DNA from 2 places in the Viridibacillus sp. NPDC093762 genome. Region 1 is predicted to be linked to the other one. Evidence: a T-box and tRNA genes for the amino acid it is inferred to sense, from the RefSeq annotation. Region 1 holds a T-box; the other holds one or more tRNA genes.

Evidence for each region. The T-box of region 1 lies ahead of argS (arginine--tRNA ligase). A T-box ahead of a tRNA ligase gene usually reads a tRNA of that ligase, here a tRNA-Arg.
Region 2: it encodes a tRNA-Arg, which carries the amino acid that the T-box ahead of argS (arginine--tRNA ligase) is inferred to sense. The anticodon was not compared.

What each region holds. Positions count from the first base shown of each region.
Region 1 covers NZ_JBNNUK010000019.1:28,354-40,939, forward strand. Annotated here, with positions in the region: gene ACQKM9_RS17950 (NUDIX hydrolase) at 1-11, opposite strand, end outside; gene ACQKM9_RS17955 (MFS transporter) at 614-1,852, opposite strand; gene ACQKM9_RS17960 (phosphotransferase family protein) at 2,008-2,892, opposite strand; gene ACQKM9_RS17965 (hypothetical protein) at 3,881-4,384, shown strand; gene ACQKM9_RS17970 (HAD family hydrolase) at 4,456-5,106, opposite strand; gene argS (arginine--tRNA ligase) at 5,137-6,819, opposite strand; T-box leader at 6,926-7,142, opposite strand; gene ACQKM9_RS17980 (MFS transporter) at 8,175-9,458, shown strand; gene ACQKM9_RS17985 (GNAT family N-acetyltransferase) at 9,747-10,316, opposite strand; partial or broken gene ACQKM9_RS17990 (GrpB family protein) at 10,326-10,844, opposite strand; gene ACQKM9_RS17995 (DNA-directed RNA polymerase subunit alpha C-terminal domain-containing protein) at 11,906-12,094, opposite strand; gene ACQKM9_RS18000 (hypothetical protein) at 12,205-12,564, opposite strand.
Region 2 covers NZ_JBNNUK010000003.1:104,503-114,275, forward strand. Annotated here, with positions in the region: gene ACQKM9_RS05970 (SET domain-containing protein) at 362-739, opposite strand; gene ACQKM9_RS05975 (hypothetical protein) at 1,138-1,407, opposite strand; tRNA gene ACQKM9_RS05980 (tRNA-Arg) at 1,739-1,812, opposite strand; gene ACQKM9_RS05985 (metallophosphoesterase) at 1,884-2,396, opposite strand; gene ACQKM9_RS05990 (XTP/dITP diphosphatase) at 2,400-3,002, opposite strand; gene rph (ribonuclease PH) at 2,999-3,760, opposite strand; gene racE (glutamate racemase) at 3,849-4,649, opposite strand; gene ACQKM9_RS06005 (MarR family winged helix-turn-helix transcriptional regulator) at 4,660-5,118, opposite strand; gene ACQKM9_RS06010 (helix-turn-helix domain-containing protein) at 5,194-5,415, opposite strand; gene ACQKM9_RS06015 (acyl-CoA thioesterase) at 5,491-5,934, opposite strand; gene sdhB (succinate dehydrogenase iron-sulfur subunit) at 6,097-6,873, opposite strand; gene sdhA (succinate dehydrogenase flavoprotein subunit) at 6,876-8,633, opposite strand; gene ACQKM9_RS06030 (succinate dehydrogenase cytochrome b558 subunit) at 8,696-9,304, opposite strand; gene ACQKM9_RS06035 (YslB family protein) at 9,577-9,773, shown strand, end outside.

The DNA of each region.
Region 1 (12,586 bases):
TCATACCCCAATTGAAATCACCTCCATGTTTAATTATCCTTAACTCTTTTTTAATCTTCGTGATAATTACTAAATCAATAGTCCGTAGTTTTAGCCAACAACTCCTATCGATTGACCTATAAGTTCTTTATTTTTTCGTAATCACTTTTAAGTATACTTACTTTATTTTAACCTAATATTTAGTTAATTAGATAGATATATGTAAAAATTTAAATAATAATTTTTTAACCATAGAAATAGTAAAAACAGCCATATCCTGAGAAAGATATTAGTTAATAGTCTTTGATGAGACCCCTAATGCGTCTTATAAAATCTATTTTCCTTAATTCAAAAAACAGTTACAAAGTTTGCAACTGTTTTTGTTCTACTATATGAAATACTACATTTTAAATATAAATATCTTTTATCAACACACAAGATAGTCGTTTTAAAAATAAAGTTACCCTGTGAAGGTGCTCTTCAATTTACATTTTTATTCATAATAATCATATGGTTAACAGAATGCCCAGTATATCCCGTAACTAATAATACCAACTATTAACAAACAACTTTTATGATTTTCTTTCTATCATTTTTTGTATCGGTATATGTCTTCAAGCAATATCCCACTTTATTAGGTTGTTTCTCCTTTGTTCAACAATATCTCCCGATCCCCTTTTAATTCTAAGCCCTTTTTCCAAGAAAGAATCACGAACCCAGAAGCTACTATTAATAGCCCACTAAGAATAATAAAACAATATAATATTAAATCTGAAGATATCATCTGAGTAAATAGAGCAAGCAAGACGATCCTAAATAATAACCCAATTGAGCGGAATAAACCATCCACCCTTCCAATAATTTCATTAGGAATTTGGTCCATTAAGAAAGAGTTTCTAGCAACCCTTGCTCCACTATTTCCTATTGCGATAAAAAACATAAGCATTAAATACACGGGGAGATCCACAAGAACAATCAATGATATAGCAATGGTATAAGTAATAACACTGAAAATGATTGTCTTTTCATTTCCTATTTTTCTCGCGAGAATTGGTACAAACATCCCAGCAATAATTGCGCCAAAAGCATAAATCATACTTTCAATCCCATAGGCACTTGCTGAAGCCTTTAATACTTCCCTTAAATAAACCGGGAACAAATAGTTCGTGACCATCACACCGATAAAGGGCATTATAGAGAATATTAAAAACAGGAACATAGTTGGCCGAAACATCATATATCTTAATCCTTCACTAACTCTTGTTTTATCCTTTTCCCCTGTTTCATCTATTGCTTTCCTCATATAAGGAAGTTTCATATAAAAGTAGATAGCTGCAGCATATGAAAGGACATCCAGTAACAAAATATAGTGCAAATCCCATTTCAACAATAAAATGCTAGCTAAAGCTCCCGCAATCATACTCGAAAGCTGGCTCTGAACTTCCATCGTACCGTTTAAAGCTTTGTATTGATCCTTATTAAAAATTTCTTGATTTAAAGCAAACATAGTAGGAAAAAAGATAGTGTAATATAAACTTCCTATCATATAAATAATCGTGTAATGCCATACCTCATATGGTAAACCGATAAATCCTATTAATGTGAAAAGCATTAATAATAAAAAGCATACAAATTCACTAATTAATAGTATTTTCTTTCGATTCATCTTGTCGACTAGGTTTCCTATAAATGGCGTAATTAGAAAGTTAATACTTGTCATGCATATTGATATGTAACCAAACACTGTATTGCCATTATTACTAGACACCAACATCCAAGGTATAGCGATCATCGTAATACCTGAGCCAATTGAAGAGGCGATATTAGCAAAAATAATCAACCGAAAACGAGAATCATTATATAAATTTCCCATATTAAAGTACCCCTTTTATCCAGTGAGTTAAATCCAAAACTCCCCAGCTATTTAGTACTTTCACTATAATGGAAATCTCCAATTTCAAATTCAATCATAAGTTCGAATTTCAGCTCATCCAATTGACTGAAAATTATTGTAGTGATTTAAAATAATTACGCCATCGAATTCTTTAAGATATTGACACTTTCATCATAAAAATCCTTATGTTTCACTATCCCTCTCCTACTACACCAAGCAATTGATCCAATAGCATCTAATAAGGAATAGAACGGAAGTATTTTGTCTAAATTAATGATTGGACGGATACTCTCATACCCTTGCATATAAGCATCACGAGTTCCAGGGTGGTTGCTCCAAATATCTCTATTTATTTTAGTGAAATCTATTTCTGTAGAACCCGCTCTTGCACTTTCGAAGTCAATGATTCCGGCTACTCCTGTGTCGTTGATTAATATATTGCCTGGACGAAAATCTAGATGTACTAAGCAAGGACCATCTGGTTGGGGTAAAGCTTTGAATAGCTCGTTAAATTTATTTTCACTTTTTTCAATGAGCTCAATAGGTAAGAGTTCCCCACATTGAACTAAGTACTGATTAAATAGATTTTTTATATACAATCTCCAGTCATTTTTCTCAAGATATTGAAAGCCATTTTGTTCTTCATACCCATAACTTTGGAAACTCACTTCATGAAATTTTGCATGAGTTAGGCCGATTTGATAAGCAAGCCTAGCGTCAACTTTGCTTGTACATGGAATACCCTTTATCTCTGAAAGTAGCAAAGCTCCACTATCCGCTTCATCACCTACCCAATAATCTAAAACACGAGGAACAGGTAAATCTGATTCTAGCTTTTTTAGAATCGTATATTCACGGAACAGTTTATCTTTTGTAAAAGGAATTTTAATATACACATTCTCATTGTTTGTCAGACCGAGCTTATACACCTCTGAACTAAAAGACTCCGGTACATTTTCTATGGATTTGACACTTAATTTAAAATGCTCCATTACAGTTTGTAATTGTGTGCTCTGCATAAAATCCTCCTTTTGTATTAAGTACAGTTATGAAATATATAAATTTAAACAATATTTAGATTCATATACATTATATCTCAGTTGGTTTAAGTATTGGAATGGATCATTTTTGAGTGGAAATATTGGCGCTGCTCGTGGGTTTTTTTAGCGTTACTCGCTGATTCTTTGGCGCTGCTCACGGGCTCTTTGGCTCTACTCACGGGTTCTTTGGCGCTACTCATACTCTCTTTAGCGCTGCTCATGGGCTCTTTGGCTCTACTCGAGATTTCTTTAGCGCTACTCGTGGGCTCTTTGGCTCTACTCAGGATTTCTTTAGCGCTACTCATGGGCTTTGGCGCTACTCATACTCTCTTTAGCTCTACTCGTGGGCTCTTTGGCTCTACTCGGGATTTCTTTAGCGCTACTCACGAGCTTTGGCGCTACTCGCCGGTTCTTTAGCGCTGCTCGTGGGCTCTTTGGCTCTACTCGGGATTTCTTTAGCGCTGCTCACGGGCTCTTTGGCTCTACTCGGGATTTCTTTAGCGCTGCTCACGGGCTTTAGCGCTACTCGCCGGTTCTTTAGCTCTACTCGTGGGCTCTTTGGCTCTACTCGGGATTTCTTTAGCGCTACTCACGGGCTCTTTGGCTCTACTCGGGATTTCTTTAGCGCTACTCACGAGCTTTGGCGCTACTCGTACTCTCTTTAGCTCTACTCACGCTCTTTTTGGCTCTACTCGAGAACCATCCACAATGTTATCTTTTCAACTTTGACTTTCTTATTTAATATATGATAGTTTGTTCTTTTCGGTCGATTTGTATTAATATGGAATTTTTTTATATCTCTAATCTATCTGTTTTACTATTTATTAAACAGACATCATTAATAGAACGCCCCAATTTGAAAGGTATTCTTGAATGTCTGTAGAATCTTAATTATAAGATTTATTAATACTCATATTTCAATGTAATGACAAGCATAATTCATTAAAGGTTGATGAGGAGGGATTAAGTGAAGCCAGGAAAGTTTATGCTATTTATTTTTTCATTGTTCTTATCAGGATGTGGATTAAATAAAGATCCAAAAGATATTATGCCTGAAGAAATGCCAAGTGATTTTGGTTTTTCAGTTAAATTCGGTGTTGGTAAAAAGAATGAAATTAATACTTTTGAAGGTAAGGTTACTAAGGATTTAGTAGCTGATGGAACAACAACAATAAATCTGCCTCTTACAGTAGAAGAAAAGGCCAAGGTTTATGAGAAAATGAAAGACATCAATATAATAAACATGAAAGAATTAGTCCCTAAAACTGCGTGTATGACAGAGCCTTATAGTGAAGATGAATGGAAAATCACTATTAATGGTGAAACAATTACACCATATATTTCTGGAGCATATTGTGACAAAGCCACTGATGAAAATAAACTGATTGATTTACGAAATTACATACGAAATATAGTTCAAAGCAAAGTTGAATATAAAAAACTCCCAGAAGCTACTGGTGGTTATGAATAGTTAGTTGTCTTATAAACACACGAAAACGCTTGGAAGACTATCCAAGCGTTTTGATGTATTAAATATGTTAATTAATTAATTAATATTGAGTCTAGTTCTTCTATATTACTTACAATATAAGTTGGTTCTTCTAATGCCAATTCCTCTTTACTACCGTAGCCATAAAGGACACCGATATTAGCTATGCCTTCCTTCTTCGCCCCTATTAGATCATGTTTACGGTCACCAATCATAATGACTTCACTTTTATCTGGAGAAGATAGTTGTAAAAGTACTTCATGAATTACAGCAGCCTTTGCAATTCTTGTACCATCTAAATTACTTCCTACTATTACTTCAAAATATTGATCGAGTTTAAAATGCTGCAAAATTTTCTCAGCAAAGATAGTTGGCTTAGATGTGGCAACAGCTAGTGTTTTCCCTTTATTCTTTAAAGTTTCAAGTAGTGTTTCGATTCCAGAATAGACTTCATTTTCATATAAGCCGTGTTGTTGAAATCTTTCACGATAATATTCGATTGCTTGATTTACTTGTTGGTCATTTAAATCGTAATAAGCCTGAAAATATTCTTGTAAAGGGGGTCCAATGAATAAATCTAATTTTGAGTAATCCACTACTTCAATATTCATCTTTTCTAAAGCATATGCGACACTTTTAGTAATTCCGACTTTTGGATCCGTTAATGTTCCATCTAAATCAAATAATATATATTGGTAATTCATTCATTCCTCACCTCTGAATATTAGTATTAGCTACATCTCTTCTGGTGCCTGGATTCCTAATAAACGCAATCCTTCTTTAATCACGATAGCAACACAAGCGCATAATGTTAGTTTCACCTGCATTGTAGCTTTGTCTTCTAGTATTCTTGTGTGGGCATAATACTTATTAAATGCTCTTGAAAGTTCGATTAAATACTTGGCAATTTGCGAAGGGTCCGCAAGTTCAAGCGCTTTTGCCACCACTTCTGGGAAACCTTTTAGTGAGATGACAACTGGCCAAGCCTCATCAGATAACCCCTCAAATTGGCTGACTTCATTACTATATTGACCTTTTCGTAAAAGTGAGCAAATCCGTGCATATGTATATTGCACATAAGGACCTGTCTCCCCTTCAAAATTCAACATTTCTTCTAGCGAAAACTCAATATCATTCATACGATGATTTTTTAAATCGTGGAAGATTACTGCTCCTGTTCCTACCACTTTCGCTATCTCTTCTTTTTGCTTCAGGTGTGGATTTTTTTCATCAATATTCTTGCCTGCTAATTGAATAGCCTCATTTAATACTTCTTCAAGTAAAACCACTTTCCCCTTACGAGTAGACATTTTCTTCCCGTCTTTTAACATCATGCCAAATGGGATGTGTTGTAACTCTTTTGCCCAACCATATCCCATTTTCGCTAGTACGTTAAATAACTGTTTAAAATGTAGAGATTGTTCATTTCCTACGACGTAAAATGATTTTGTTGAACTATAGGTTTCATTTCTATATAGGGCTGCGGCTAAATCTCGCGTCGCATATAACGTTGTGCCATCCGTTTTCTTAATCAAACATGGCGGCATATTTTCTAAATTTACAACCATCGCCCCGGCCGATTCTTCAAGTAGTCCCTGTTTAGTTAATAATTCAACAACTCTTTCCATTTTATCATTATAAAATGCTTCGCCCGCAAACGAATCGAAACGTATGCCAAGTAATGTATAGACCTGTTCAAATTCCTTTAGCGATGCTTCTCTAAACCATTGCCATAATTGCAGTGCTTCTTCATCACCTTGCTCTAACTTTTTAAATGCTGCACGTGCTTGATCATTTAATGAGTCATCTTGATCTGCTACTTCGTGAAATTTGACATATATCTTCAACAATTCACGAACTGGAGACTGCTCAATCAGCTCTTTATTTCCCCATAAATGATAAGCGACAATCAGTTTGCCAAATTGAGTACCCCAATCTCCTAAATGATTGATGCGTACTACTTCATAGCCATTTTTCTCTGCAATATTAGCTACTGCATTACCGATAACTGTTGACCGTAAATGCCCCATCGAAAAAGGCTTTGCAATATTAGGGGATGAAAAATCTATCGTAATCGTTTGACCTTCTCCAAGTTTTTGTTGTCCGTATGCAGATTGAGAGGAAACTATGCTAGATAATACCCCTTTCGAGATTTCCGATTGCTTTAGAAAAATATTCACATATCCAACAACAGCTTCAACCTTTTCAATAATGTCATTGTTCACTTTTCCACTTATTTCTTTAGCTATTATGGTTGGTGATTTGCGGAAAATTTTCGCTAATGCAAAGCAAGGAAAAGCATAATCCCCTAAATGTGCATACTTTGGCTTTTCAATTGTTTGTTCAATATCACTCTTTGCTAATTGACCATCTACTGCTTCAAATAATGTATTGATTATCAATTGTTTGTCTTCCATTCTATTTCCCCCTCAAATAATAAAATCATTGTTCATTCCAAACAAATTCCAATTGTTTACCTGCAGTAATGGTACAGAAAGCAATAAAAAAAGCCCCCGTCTCAAAACAAGAGACGAGAGCATAGATCCCGTGGTACCACTCTAGTTGCCACAATATGTGACCACTTTCCATTGTTAACGAGGTGATTCCCCGATCTTTTCTACTGCTAGTTCAAAAAGTTTCTCCAAAGTGCGCTTCATTCATGCTCCATGTATTAGGCTCCCACCATCCCTAACTCGCTTGACATTTCCCCATAAACTACTCTCTTTTTCACAGAATTTTTTTATTAAATTGTTAATATGGTATATTTAATTTGCAAATAAGTCAATGTTTGAGAAAAAATATAACATTTAATTTATTTTTACATGGAATTTTCGAGGGAATTTATGGTATAAATCAAAATTTTAATAAAAAATTCAACTGATTGTCATAGAATTTACAATTAGTACTTAGTCATAGTACTTTATTATAAAACTATAAAAAAAACACACTCGTTTCCCACAATTTTTTCCGCTTTAATAATCATTCATTCTAAATAACTGTTTCAAACAATTTCCATTCATGATTAGCATTAGGCAGTTCAATTACGTCTATTTGCTAAAACTTTTTGTATAACACCTTCCTGCTTATATAATCTATAAAACTATTATTTATTACGTTCTTTCTTATATAAATAACAAGTATTTGGACTTCAATAATTCAAGTTGATCTGAACTTCAACTTAAAGCAGAATAAACCTCACCTTCTCTCAACTTCGAAAATAACTTTCTTACATTTTCCACATACTCATCAATTTAGTTAACCAATATATAATCTAGTCATAATATCAACCATTAATATATTAACAATAAATTCTGTGGAATAAATGATGGTCTCATACAAACTCCTAAAAAATACAAGTCTATTTTTCCTTAAAACTAAGAAATTCATATTATTGACACAAATATTTTAATCGTATACTATTGAGACGTAAAGTAAATTGGGGTCAAAAAGTTACCATGTTTAAAACGGTGCAGGAGGTAGAACTAGGTATTTACGTTCATGAGTAATAGAGTTTCAAATCACAGTAAAAATTAATTGGTCAAGAAGTACTCAAAACTACATAATCATTTTGGGTCCTTATAAATTTTTTTACGAAGACAATTAGGTCATGAAAATAATTAAAGGGTATTTTATTTTAACGCTTTCTATAAATCTCATTAAAGAGATTTTGGGGAATAGAGAGTAAAATTAGACAAGCTCAGGTATTTTGCCAAATAAGCAGTCTGATATGGGAAGTATATAGGTTAAAAAACAAGAAAAAGAGGTACAATACGTGAGCACAAATAAGAAAAAAATCCACTACGCATGGTGGTTATTATTAGGTTTATCTATTATGGTCGGTTTGGCTAAAGGCGGAATCATGACTGCAGGTGGATTGTTTTTAACTCCAGTAACTGAAGATTTAGGTATTGGAATGGGAAGTCTAACACTTTACTTTAGTATTTCTTCTATAGTAACAATGATTTTCTTACCATTAGCTGGTAAGATCATTGCTAAGTATGATATTAGAACAATTTTAGTAACAGCAATTATTTTACAAGCGGGTTCTTTTGCAATGTTTGGTTTAATGAATTCTGTTTGGGGTTGGTACTTATTCTGTATCCCAATGTCAATCGGTTCAATTTTTGTCACTCAAATCGCAGGGCCAGTATTAATCAACAACTGGTTTAAAAAACATAACGGTTTAGCAATTGGTATCATGGTTGCATCTGGTGGTATTTTCGGAGCTATCCTACAACCTATGGCTGGTAACTTAATAGCAAGTGAAGGTTGGAGAACGACTTACTTCATCTTAGGTGGAATTGTTATAGCCATCGTTGTGCCTATCGTATTATTAACAATTAGAATGTCTCCTAAACAAAAAGGTTTACAACCATTAGGTTTAGAAGTTGAAATTAATAAAAACGAAGGTCCTTCTTCAGTTAAAGTTAAAGTTGAATCTAATACAAACACCGGTATTTCAGCAGCAATCGCTAAAAAATCAAGTGCATTCTATGCATTATTATTATTCTTCTTCTTTATTACTGCTATTAGTAGTTTTGGTCAACACGTTGCTCCTTTTGCAATGGGCTTAGGCTATGACGTTAAATTTGCTGGTGGTGCAATGGGCTTCTGGCAAATGGGTGTACTGATTGGTGCATTAGCATTCGGTATTTTAAGTGATAAAATTGGTGCAAAAAATACAGCTATCTTCGCGATGTTATTAGGTTTAGTCCCAATCGCAATTCTATTAACTGTTCCTGATAATTCTACGATGTTCTCTTTAGCAATTGGTATTTATGGATTTGTTGTTGCATCACTTGGAACATTAGGACCGCTATTAACTACAGCTATCTTTGGTAACAAAGAATACGGTCAAATTTACGCTTCTGCAGTTATCGGTTTAGCAGTTGCAGGTATCGTTGCATTACCTGGTTACGGATATGTGTTCCAATTAACTGGTAGCTACACTATAGTACTTTACGCAATTGCCTTCATGTTAGTTATTAATGTATTATTAATTATTATGGCATTTATCGGTAAAAAGAAACTAGTACAAGCAGGTCATTGGAAATAATCACTTTTATCTCCCTTAACACATAAGTGAATTCTTCCCTTTAAATTATTTTTTCTTGATGGATTGTTTACTACACCTTTTCATCAACCTTACTAACGAATTTGAAATCAATAACTTACTTTCTATTCACTCCGTTTCAAACTCTTCTGAAACAAATAGAGAGAATAAATAGACCTTATTGAGCACTTCTAAGTTGCAACATTGGTTATATAAAACCAAGACAACTTGGAAGTGTTTTTTTATGTAACAATTAAGTTTAACTTTTCATATAGATTTACAGAAAGGTTTTCAAATCATCTGCTCATACTCTTCTCTCAAAATAGAATACATTTTTAAATCTTGATGGGTACCTTTCACAAATAGCCCTTTTCGAATTAACCCTTCATAAGACATGCCGACTTTCTCCATAACCCGAGCAGAACCTACATTCTCAGTTAAACATTTCGCTTGGATTCGAACTAAATCCATTTCTTCAAAACCAAAAGCAATTACTGCTTTGGCTGCTTCAGTAACAATGCCTTTTCCCCAATACACTTGTGAAATTGCATAACCGATTTCAGCTATTTGTTGTTGTGGCTGCCAAGATACGAAATCTATTGTCCCAATTAATGTACCTGTCTCTTTATCTTCAATCCCCCAAAGAGCATATTGATCTAACTCGTATTTGTTTAATATAAATCGCACAAACTCTTCTGTATCCTCTAAACTTTTATGCTTAACCCAAGTACAGTATCGTGCAACTTCCTCATTCGAACAATATGTATGCATATCATAAAGGTCATCAAGTGAGATTTTCCTTAAAATTAATCGATCTGTTTCTAAAATAGGTAGCTTGCTGTAGATATCCTCTATTTTCATCCTATCACCTCATTTCAAGTTTTCATACCAACGTAACGCTTTTTGTTCTATTTCACTAGCAAAAGTCGATTTCCCTTGTATATATGCCTCCATATTAAATGGATATTGTGATGCATTTGCTTGCTTTATTCGACCATATTTTGTCGCTTCATCAGGATGGCTTCTTAAATAATCGCGGAAAGCTAGATGTCTAGTAATACCCGTATGTCCTAATTCATAAAAGTGGAGATGGTGTGTGCGATTGTCACCACCTTTTGTAAAATAACGTCATCCTGGGAGTCCATTCTCCCTTTTAGCTACATAACCTATTTCTTCTAATTTCTCTTTAAATTGATCAACCAGGTCAATGTGATAAACTACTGGCATTATATCAATTACAGGCTTCGCAAGAAGATTTTCAACTGATGTACTACCAATATGAAAGATATCATAAATCTCATCATTGAAAATATCCCTAATTATCTTTTGTTCTTTGTAGAATAATGCAACCCATTCTTGATCGTATTCTACCACTTCAACCTTTCTCATTTTTCACCTCTATTTCGACATCCCTTTAAATTCAATATATTCAGTCTATTATAATCGTAGCATACTTCTTTAAACTATCTATCTAATTGCGTTAACTTATAAACACTAGTATAAATGAACAGTATCAAAATCCCCAACACAATAAACATAAGTGTAATTCCATTCTCAGGAATAAACTGCATACCCCAAATAAATAAACTCGCTATCATACCTCCAATTACACTCATCAAGCCTAATATAGATAAATGCTTTCCCCTTGTCTCCTCTGGAATCGATTTAGCTACAATGGATTGGTGAGTATGCATATACAGTAGTGTAACAAATGACAGTACCGTTAATTATTTACAGACTTCAATAATATGTAACTACCTAATGATACTTTAAAGGAATCACCACAAATAAAAATTGATTCTAAAGAATCGTTAGATCGCATAATTCTAGTATTATAACGATTTTACATTAATTAAATATCAGAAAATTATAATTATTAATACTTTTTTACAAAGGGATTCTTTATCTCAATTATTATATTATTCTGTCATTTAAGCTTATTGCTATTCCATCTTATGTTTTTTTGTATATAATGGAGAGACACCCACTTTTAGGTGTAAATAAAAAGATAAAGGAAGTGAAGGTTTATGATTACTTTACGCATTCATAAGGAAAATTCAGAATACGTGGTGAAACGGATAAGTAACCACAATGCCGATCAATATTCTGTGCACTCTGTTGAGTCACTCTATGAAAGTTTGTTTCATTTAGGTCGCAAAATGCATATTAGTAACATCCATTTCAACATTCCACATGATTTAAAATCCAAATTAATTTCTTTTCTATCCGTCGAATTTCCTGCCGAGCTTTACGATTATCATATTAAGATTATTGACTAAACCGTTACCTCATTGATTTTATCTTCTAGAAGCGACAGTCAGTAACCATCTAGGTGCGATTTTATATCGTTCCTGATGGTTCAATTATACATATTGTATCATCTTACCAAAATTCCGACATACGCCTTCTAGCGCCATGTTGGTATTCTTTCTTATTAGCATTAACTATCATTAGTCTTTAAATTGGAGCCCCATTTCATGAAGCGATTCTTTTAATACTCTTATAGATTTAGGGCCCATACCATGAAGCGCCTTTAAGGTCTTTTCATCAATTGTTGTTAATTGCTCTAATGTCGTGATTCCTAAGCTATTAAGTGCTCTTACCGCTGGCTTTGATACACCTTTGGGCCAGGTTTGCATGACTTCACCCCATCCGTTTATTTTAAGTCGCAGAAAATATAATTTACCACTCATATACTTCGACATCATTTGTCTTCACTTTACGATGTCTATTTTTACACAGATGGTTATTACACCAAAATAATTACAATAAAGATTAAAGAGAAAATAACTGAACTGCTTAGAATAAATATCAATTGTAATCTTGAAAATATTCTCAAAGTACTTCGGTTTTTAATTTTTCCAATTGTCTTTGCAACTTTTATATTCATTGGAATAAAGAATATCGTGAATAGCACACTAATTAGTAATAATACAAGTATAATTGAAATAAAGGGTGGTATATTTATTTCCCAAAGAAAAATTCCTACAACAAATACTGGAACCCCCATCCACAACCCAAATGTAAAGAATAATAACACAATTGCAATTACCAGTAACATAAAATCTTTCTTTAGAAAGTCACGATATGCTTTGCTGTATATGCTCATATCTAATCCCCCTACTCCTAAA
Region 2 (9,773 bases), on a different contig from region 1:
GTTAATAAGTTAAATTCTGAAGTTACTCCAGCACCAAGCCCCCCTTGATAACAGTATGTTTTATCTATGTTTCACTGTCATAAACTACTTAATTTTCCAATCAATCAAGAAGAACAACTTTTATCTAAAAACACGCAAATTATAAGAGTTTGTGGGGATATGTACTTAAGTAAAATGGCAGTTAGTTTGAAGATAATCATTAAAGTTAGTTCATTTTGTTCCTAAAACACAATAACCATCTATCAGTTACATTGATAGATGGTTATTAAAGATGTTTTTAAAAATTGGTTTTCTACATTTCTAAAGTATAAAGTTGGTTCATCTCGGAAGTCGCATCGTTAATAATCGTCACTACAACTTTTTATTCCTCATTAAACCACAGTTGATCTTTGTCATCAACGTCGCCATTATAATTGATTAGAATTTCATCTCCCGCTTTTATATCTGTATAAGCAAAGAAATCAAATGTATGATTTTTAAAATTGATCTCATACGTTGCATTAGGTTCATAAGAATGATTAAACAACATTCCATAACCAAGAAGGATAGCAGATTGTCCTATCCCATACTCAAAAGCGTAATCAGCGAGTATAGTTTGCTCAATGTATTGATGCTGTTCGTTTGGATAAGAAATTACAGGTGCCTCATGTAATAGCTCTCCTTTTTGGATATCGCATGTAGCAAATACCCCTCTATTGAATTCTCCATCACTTAATGGAGATGTTTTTACTTCTATCATGTTTTCGCCTACTCACTTTTAAATTATTCTTTCTAACTGTAACATTAATTTGAATATTGAGCTCTTTTTATTTACTTTTATACGACTTTATTATAAATTAAACATCTTTTTCGTCACAGATCGATTGAGAGTATGTATGTTTTAGTGCAACAAGGATTTTCTAGACATTTAAACAAAACCATTTTTAATAAATTTTCAATACTTGGGAATCGCGACCTTTCGTTCTATTGAGACTGGCGCATAGCTCAATGTTGTTACTGGTTCTTCATGTCCGAATAGATTTCAAAAATACTGGTGGGGAACAATGAAAAAGAAGAGGAGAAGGATTACTGTATTATAGGTAATCCCTCACCTCTTTCTTAATTATTTATAGGTAGTAAATATGAACAGATGGCCGATTATTTTTGACTATTAACTATATTTAGGCACCAAGAGAAATTATCCCAAGCAGAGTACCAGCCGTTGAAAAGTTCGGACGAATCATCCCAACGGACATCGAACTTCTTCTGCCCGTCTACATCTACTAAATATAAAGATAGGGTCTCATCAACTTTAGAGACAGCTAACTTCATACCATTTTGAAGTTCTTCTTCACTAAATGAAACGTCTGAAACCGGTCGTAGCTGTGCCTGTTCAAATACTTGTTTGTTACTGATTATGTAATTCATAATAAACCTCCAATAAAACTTTCAATTAATTTTAAGTTCCTACTTTATCTGCAAATCATAGGACTATAAAAGTATACCCTATTTTCATTTAGCAATGAACATATTAAAAAATGTGCTTGGCTCTTTTCAAATGAATCTAACCTAAAGAAGCGTCTAACGACTTCAGTTATAAACTCCTAATTTATTCACATAAATCGGAATATACTCTCGTTAGTATACGTAAAATATTGAGGTAACAAAAAAGGGATTGAGATTCAATGACCGAAGCCCTGACCTAATCCCTAATTTTTATAGACACTGTTATACCAATGTACACAGCGAATATTTATTACGTCCCAGGAGGGATTCGAACCCCCGACCGACGCCTTAGAAGGGCGCTGCTCTATCCAGCTGAGCTACTGAGACAAATGTGCAATCCCGCGTTCCAACGGGAAAGACAATACTTAGTATATATCAGATATTTGAAAGTGTCAACATTATTTTTTTAATATAGAAAAATTCTCTTGTGTAATGATTTCATTTGTTTCTGTTTTGAATGTGACTTGCCACTGTGTACCGTCAAAATCGATGATTGCGTAGCTCTTCTCTTTACGTCCTCTAGGCATGCGAAGGCTTCCTGGGTTAACAAACAGTGTATCATCTATTAACTCTGCCCCTAGCACGTGTGAGTGGCCAAATAACACGAGGTTAGCACCTACTTCTGCCGCACGATATGAAAGTGGTAATAGAGTCAGTTTGACGTTGTATAAATGGCCGTGTGTCATATATATTTTTTGCCCATCTATTTTTTCAATAACGTCTTCAGGAAATTGTTTATCATGATCGCAATTCCCTCTTACTTTGTACATATTACGTAATTCATCAGCATTAAAAGATAGTTCGCTATCGCCGCAATGGAACACGGCATCGATATTCTGAACATTCGAAACGACTTGTTCTATAACGGCAGCGTCATTGTGGGTGTCACTCATTACTAGAATTCTCATCATTTATCACTCCACTTCTGATACCCAAGTTGGCAATTGACCCGCTAATAGGCGAATGGCATTACCTCGGTGGGAAATGGCTCCTTTTTCAGCAGGTGTTAGCTCTGCCATAGCTTTGTTAAGTTGTGGAACAAAGAAGATTGGATCATAACCGAAACCATTTGTACCGCGTTTTTCTGTTAATATCAAGCCTTCGCAAGTACCAAAAACAGTTGTTGTTTCTTGATTTGGTCCCGCAATAGCCAGAGCACAACAAAAACGTGCAGTACGATCTTCTTCTTTTACGCCTTCAAGGTTTTTTAATGCTTTTTGCATATTTGCCTCATCATCATGATCGCCTGCATAACGTGCTGAGTAAACACCTGGTTCACCGTTTAATGCATCTATTTGTAGGCCACTATCATCAGCAATGACAATTTCACCAAGCAAGTTAGCTACTGTTTCTGCTTTTAGAATGGCGTTCTCTGCGAAAGTCGTTCCTGTTTCTTCGATTTCTAAATCAGGTGCTACATCAAATAATGTTACGACTTCAAAGTCTAAAGGACCAAAAATCGCTTCAAAATCCTTCGCTTTTCCTTTATTTTTCGTTGCGATTACGACTTGTTTCATTTTATCGCCTCCATATTACGTTCAATGCGTAGTGCTACTTCACCTAACACTTCTTTTTGAGCATTGATTAATTGTTGAACACCTAATTCGCCTAATGCTAAAAGCTCATTCAATTGTTCACGAGTGAATGTAGATTCTTCACCAGTACCTTGTAGCTCCACAAATTGTCCTTTACCTGTTTGAACAATATTCATATCCACTTCTGCTGCTGAGTCTTCAAGGTAATTTAAATCTAAAATAGCTCCCTCTTCTGCTGCGATACCTACACTTGTTGCTGCTAGGAAGTCTTTTAATGGGTAGTGCGTAATTTTACCCGCGTCTTGAAGTTTCGCCACTGCATCTGCCATTGCTACAAACGCACCTGTAATAGAAGCTGTACGCGTGCCTCCATCTGCTTGAATGACATCGCAGTCGATCCAAATCGTTCTTTCTCCAAGTTTTTCTAAATCTACAACTGCGCGTAAAGCTCGTCCAATTAAACGTTGGATTTCCATTGTACGACCGCCGATTTTACCTGCTGATGCTTCGCGACGAGTTCGTGATTCAGTTGCTCTTGGTAACATTGAATACTCTGCTGTTACCCAACCTTTTCCTTCTCCGCGCATAAATGGTGGTACTTTTTCTTCAATCGTTGCGTTACAAATGACTTTCGTATTCCCCACTGTTATTAAAACAGAACCTTCTGGGTGCATTAAATAGTCCTTGTCCATTTGAATCGGTCTTAGCTCGTCTTTTTCACGTTCATCATTTCTTGTCATGATATACCTCCATTTAAGTTGTTTTTATTCATAGTAAAACCCCGAAATGTCCATCATTTCGGGCTTTTACTAATGATTATTTACGCTATTACTTTTTTAAAGTAATTCTTTTCACTTGTATCTTTTGAAGTGGTAACCATTTGTTCGCAATTAATTGGAACATCGGCACCGAGCCCGTCGTAAAGAAGCGGTGCTCGGGTGCTAATTGTTCCATTCTTGCTAAATGATGATAACTCAGTAGATCTTTGACGTCCTTAGCTGTTTCTTCTGCCGAAGACACAACTTTAACGTGTTCACCTACAGTCTGTTCAATATTCCGCTGAATAAGTGGATAATGTGTACAGCCTAAAATAACCGTATCAAAACTTGTTTGATGTAATGGTTGTAAACTTTCTTTTACTAACTGGTCAGCAAATTCCCCTTCGTACTCGCCACTTTCCACTAAAGGAACAAATGACGGGCAAGCTAGTGATGTTACTCTACTAGATGACGAAAGTGAATAGAGCGCCTCATCATACGCACCACTCTTCACTGTACCCTCTGTACCAAGGACTACAATGTCATGGCTTTTCGTCGCTTTAATCGCCGCTCTAGCACCTGCGTTAATAACACCGATAACCGGGAAAGGACATTTCTTTTGCAAGCTTTCTAAAGCAACTGCAGTTGCGGTGTTGCAAGCAATGACAAGCATTTTAATATTCATTTTCGACAATGCGTCCGCCATTTGCCATGTAAAGGTTCTCACTTGTTCTTGTGAACGTGGTCCATACGGGCATCTTGCTGTATCACCAATATAATATATGGATTCGTTCGGTAGTAATCGTAGCATTTCTTTTACAACGGTTAGTCCACCAACACCTGAATCAATCACTCCGATGGGAGCATTCACGTTAACCGCCTCAATCCTGGTTCATTTCGTTATATAGTTTGTGTAATAATCTTGAAAATTCTAGTACTTCTGTTTCACTAAAATCTGTTACGATGTCGTTTAAGTATTTTTGACGTTTTACAATCACTTCTTCAATTATACGTTCGCCTTCTTCTAATAGATGGATTCGAACAACTCGACGATCCTCATTGTCACGTATACGTTTAACAAGCGCATTTTTTTCCATGCGATCGACTAAATCAGTCGTCGTGCTAAACGCTAAATACATTTTATTTGATAAATCTCCAATTGTCATGTCACCAATCTCATGAAGCCATTGTAACGCAATGAATTGCGGAGGTGTAATTGTATAGTTACTTAATATCTCTCGACCCTTCTGCTTAATTAATGCCGAAATATGTCGAAGCTCTTTTTCCAAAAATGCTACTTGTTCAGCATCATGTGTGGACTTTGGATCTTGATTTGTCATGTGAACCTTCACTCCTCAAAAGGATTACTTATCCCTATATTGTGAAGTGTTTTGACGAAAATGGCAAGAGCACAATCATCCTAAAGACAATTCTCCTAGACGAAGAAGCTCTATCATCGCTTGTGCACGGCCTGACACACCGAGTTTCTGGATAGTATTGGAAATATGATTGCGCACAGTTTTTTCACTGATGTGAAGTTGTGTGGCTATTTCCTTTGTCGAAAAGTCTTTTACAAGTAATTGAAAAATTTCCCGTTCACGCTTTGTTAACAATGAACGATGATGTGAATGACTCATCACACGCGGCCCTCCAATCCCCTCTTCCATGTAGCGTATGTCGGAAGTAGCAAAGCGGTGACGGCTATTCAAATTTTAAACTTGAACACTTTGTAATTGTGATTCATTCCATCTTATAGACTTACCAGTTTGACGGTTCATTTGCACAATGGTTCCGCGTCCTGTAAAGCACATCTCTTCCTTATTATTGATTGCTAAATAATGTAGATCCAATGATGAGTTACCAATATTATCTATTTTAACGAAAATATTCAATTTCTCCTCAAAGTACACTTGCCTCACATAATCACATTGAATATCTGCCACAACAGGAATAGCTTCTTCATCTTCTTGCATCCATTTCCCCATAAAACCAAGATACTTTAAAAATTCGATTCTTGCATATTCAAAATATGTGATTGGTACTGTATTATTCATATGTCCAAACATATCAGTCTCTGAAAACCTTACTTGCACAGGTACTGAAAATGAAAACCCCTTTTTCCATTCTCCCATATTACTAATGTATGATGATTGCATGGTATTTCCCCCTTTGAAAAATGAACAGTTATTCATTTAATTATAACAGAAACTGCCAATAACAAACACGCACAAATATTCTATAAATAACACAAAAACAGCTTCACACAAAAGTGTGAAGCTGTTTTAAAAGTTTCTAATCTGTTACTTTTCAATAATAGATTAGTCAACCATATGGTCAGAACCAAAGAAGTTTTTAAACATTTGTACTGTAGTAGCACGGTTCAAAGATGCGATAGAAGTAGTCAAAGGAATACCTTTTGGACATGCAACTACACAGTTTTGAGAGTTACCACAGTTAGCAAGACCGCCTTCGCCCATGATTGCAGCTAGACGTTCGTCTTTGTTCATTGCACCTGTTGGGTGAGCATTAAATAAACGTACTTGTGAAAGTGGAGCTGGTCCCATGAAATCAGAATGAGTATTCACGTTAGGACATGCTTCAAGACAAACACCACAAGTCATACATTTAGATAATTCATAAGCCCATTCACGTTTGCGTTCTGGCATACGTGGACCTTCACCAAGATCATAAGAACCATCGATTGGAACCCATGCTTTCACTTTTTTAAGTGAATCGAACATGCGGCTACGGTCGATTTGTAGGTCACGAACGACAGGGAAAGTGCTCATTGGTTGTAATTTAATAGGTTGTTCTAGTTGGTCAACTAACGCTGAACATGATTGACGAGGACGACCGTTAATAACCATTGAACATGCTCCACAAACTTCTTCAAGGCAGTTCATGTCCCATGAAACTGGAGATGTATTTTTACCATCAGCAGTTACTGGATTACGTTGAATTTCCATTAATATAGAAATTACGTTCATACCATGACGGTAAGGTACGTTGAATTTTTCCCAATATGGTTGTGAATCCGTTGTATCTTGACGTTCAATCTCTACAGTAATATATTTCGTTTCAACTGCTTGTCCCATGATTATTTATCCCCTTTCTTTGCAGAATAGTCACGTTTACGTGGTGGAATTAACGAAACATCAACTTCTTCGTAGCTTAGTTTAGGCTCAGTAGAAGGTGTGAATTCCGCGATAGTCGTTTTCAAGAAGTTTTCATCATCACGTTCTGGGAAGTCTGGTTTATAGTGTGCTCCACGACTTTCATCACGATTTAACGCACCTAAAGTAATAACACGAGCAAGAGCCATCATGTTTTTCAACTGACGAGTGAATTGTACACCTTGGTTACTCCATTTAGCAGTATCGTTAATGTTGATGTTGTTATAACGTTCTTGTAATTCCATGATTTTATTGTCTGTTGCTCTTAATTTATCATTGTAACGTACAACAGTAGCGTTTGCTGTCATCCATTCACCAAGTTCTTTGTGAAGTAAATAAGCATTTTCGTTACCATCTAATTTCAATGTATCATCCCATTTTTGCTGTTCTTCAGCAACTGCGGAATCGTAGATTGAAGAAGGAAGATCTTCAACATGTTTTTCAAGTCCTTTGATGTAATTAACAGCGTTTGGACCTGCAATACTACCACCATAAATAGCTGATAGTAATGAGTTAGCCCCTAGACGGTTACCACCGTGTTGAGAGTAATCACATTCACCTGCAGCAAATAGACCTGGAATAGTTGTATGTTGATCGTAATCGACCCAAAGACCGCCCATAGAATAATGAACCGCTGGGAAGATCTTCATAGGTACTTTATGTGGATCGTCACCTACGAATTTTTGGTAGATTTCAATAATACCACCAAGCTTAATGTCAAGTTCATGTGGATCTTTGTGAGAAAGATCTAGATAAACAACGTTTTCACCGTTAACACCAAGTTTTTGGTTAATACAAACGTCAAAGATTTCACGTGTTGCAATATCACGTGGCACTAAGTTACCGTATGCAGGATATTTTTCTTCTAAGAAGTACCAAGGTTTACCGTCTTTGTAAGTCCAAATACGGCCACCTTCACCACGTGCAGATTCTGACATTAGACGAAGTTTATCGTCACCTGGAATTGCTGTTGGGTGAATTTGGATGAACTCACCGTTCGCGTATTTAGCACCTTGTTGGTAAACGATAGATGCTGCCGAACCAGTGTTAATCATTGAGTTTGTTGATTTACCGAAGATAATACCAGGACCACCACTTGCCATGATCACTGCGTCAGAACGGAATGCTTTGATTTCGTGAGTTGTAAGGTTTTGTGCTTTAATCCCTTTACATACGCCTTCGTCATCAAGAACTAGTCCTAAGAATTCCCAACCTTCGTATTTTGTTACTAAGCCTTCTACTTCCCATTTACGAACTTGTTCGTCTAGAGCGTATAGAAGTTGTTGTCCTGTTGTCGCACCAGCAAATGCTGTACGGTGCATTAATGTACCACCGAAACGACGGAAATCTAATAAACCTTCTGGTGTACGGTTGAACATTACACCCATACGGTCGAATAAATGGATGATTCCTGGTGCCGCATCAGCCATTGCTTTTACTGGTGGTTGGTTCGCTAAGAAGTCCCCGCCATAAACAGTATCATCAAAGTGGACCCATGGAGAATCCCCTTCACCTTTTGTATTAACAGCACCGTTGATTCCGCCCTGTGCACATACAGAGTGTGAGCGTTTTACTGGTACTAATGAGAATAATTCAACTTCTGTGCCCATTTCGGCTGCTTTCATAGCAGCCATTAGACCAGCAAGACCGCCGCCAACGACTATCAATTTGCTTTTAGCCATGATATTTCTCACTCCTCTTTCAATTAGTAATCAAGCGCTTACATGATTTTAAGTGCACTGTCTTATACGAATGCAAGTAAAGCCGATACGCCGACTACAGATAACACTAAGAAAATTACAATTGTAACATATGTTGCGATTTTTTGAGATTTTGGAGATTGAGTAATTCCCCAGCTTACTAGGAATGCCCAAACACCATTAGCTAAGTGGAAAGTTGCTGAAATAATACCAGCGATATAGAATGCTACCATCCAAGGATTAGATAGAACATCTGCCATCATGTTGTAATCAACTTCAGTTCCAAGTGCTTTTTGGATACGAGTTTGGAAAATATGCCAAGCGATAAACACAACTAGGAATACTCCTGTGAAACGTTGCAATACGTACATCCAGTTACGGAAAGTGCCAAAACGTTTAGTGTTTGGTTGTCCAGTGAAGGCTATGTACACACCATAAAAAGCATGGAACATTAATGGAATGTAAATTATAATCCATTCTAGAGCCCATAAGAATGGGAGTTTCCCCATAAATTCACTTGCTGTGTTAAATGATTCTGCACCTTGTGTTGCTGTAAAGTTAATAAACAAGTGTTGCGTCACGAACAGTCCAACTGGAATAATTCCAAGAAGTGAATGCAGTCGACGCCAATAAAACTCTCGATCTTTCGACAAAACTGTTGCCCCCCTTAATACTGAAAATAGACAGACGAACAACTACCAACGCTTTCCAACGCGGTATCCATTGACTGCATATTTCATCATGGTACAATATTATGACATGTTCATTGTACTCTCATCATCGCAGAGCGTCAAGGTAACTGGCACTATTTCTAGATACCTTTAAATCATGCTTTTTTCTCGTAAATACATAGATATTCTACCAGAAATCGCTATTCTCTAACTCTGACAAAAATTAGACAAAATTAAATGAAAGAAGGCCAATCATGTCATCTACTAATACTCAAAACTTCCCATTATTTGGTTACGAACTAATCAGAGATCACGTTCTCTCGTCTGTTCTCGGAAAAAACGAGGAAGATATCCTATATTGGTGCGGCAAAGAGTTAGCCCGCAAGTTTCCTTTATACAGCATGGAAGAAGCTGTTTCATTTTTCCAAGAAGCCGGATGGGGAGAACTTTC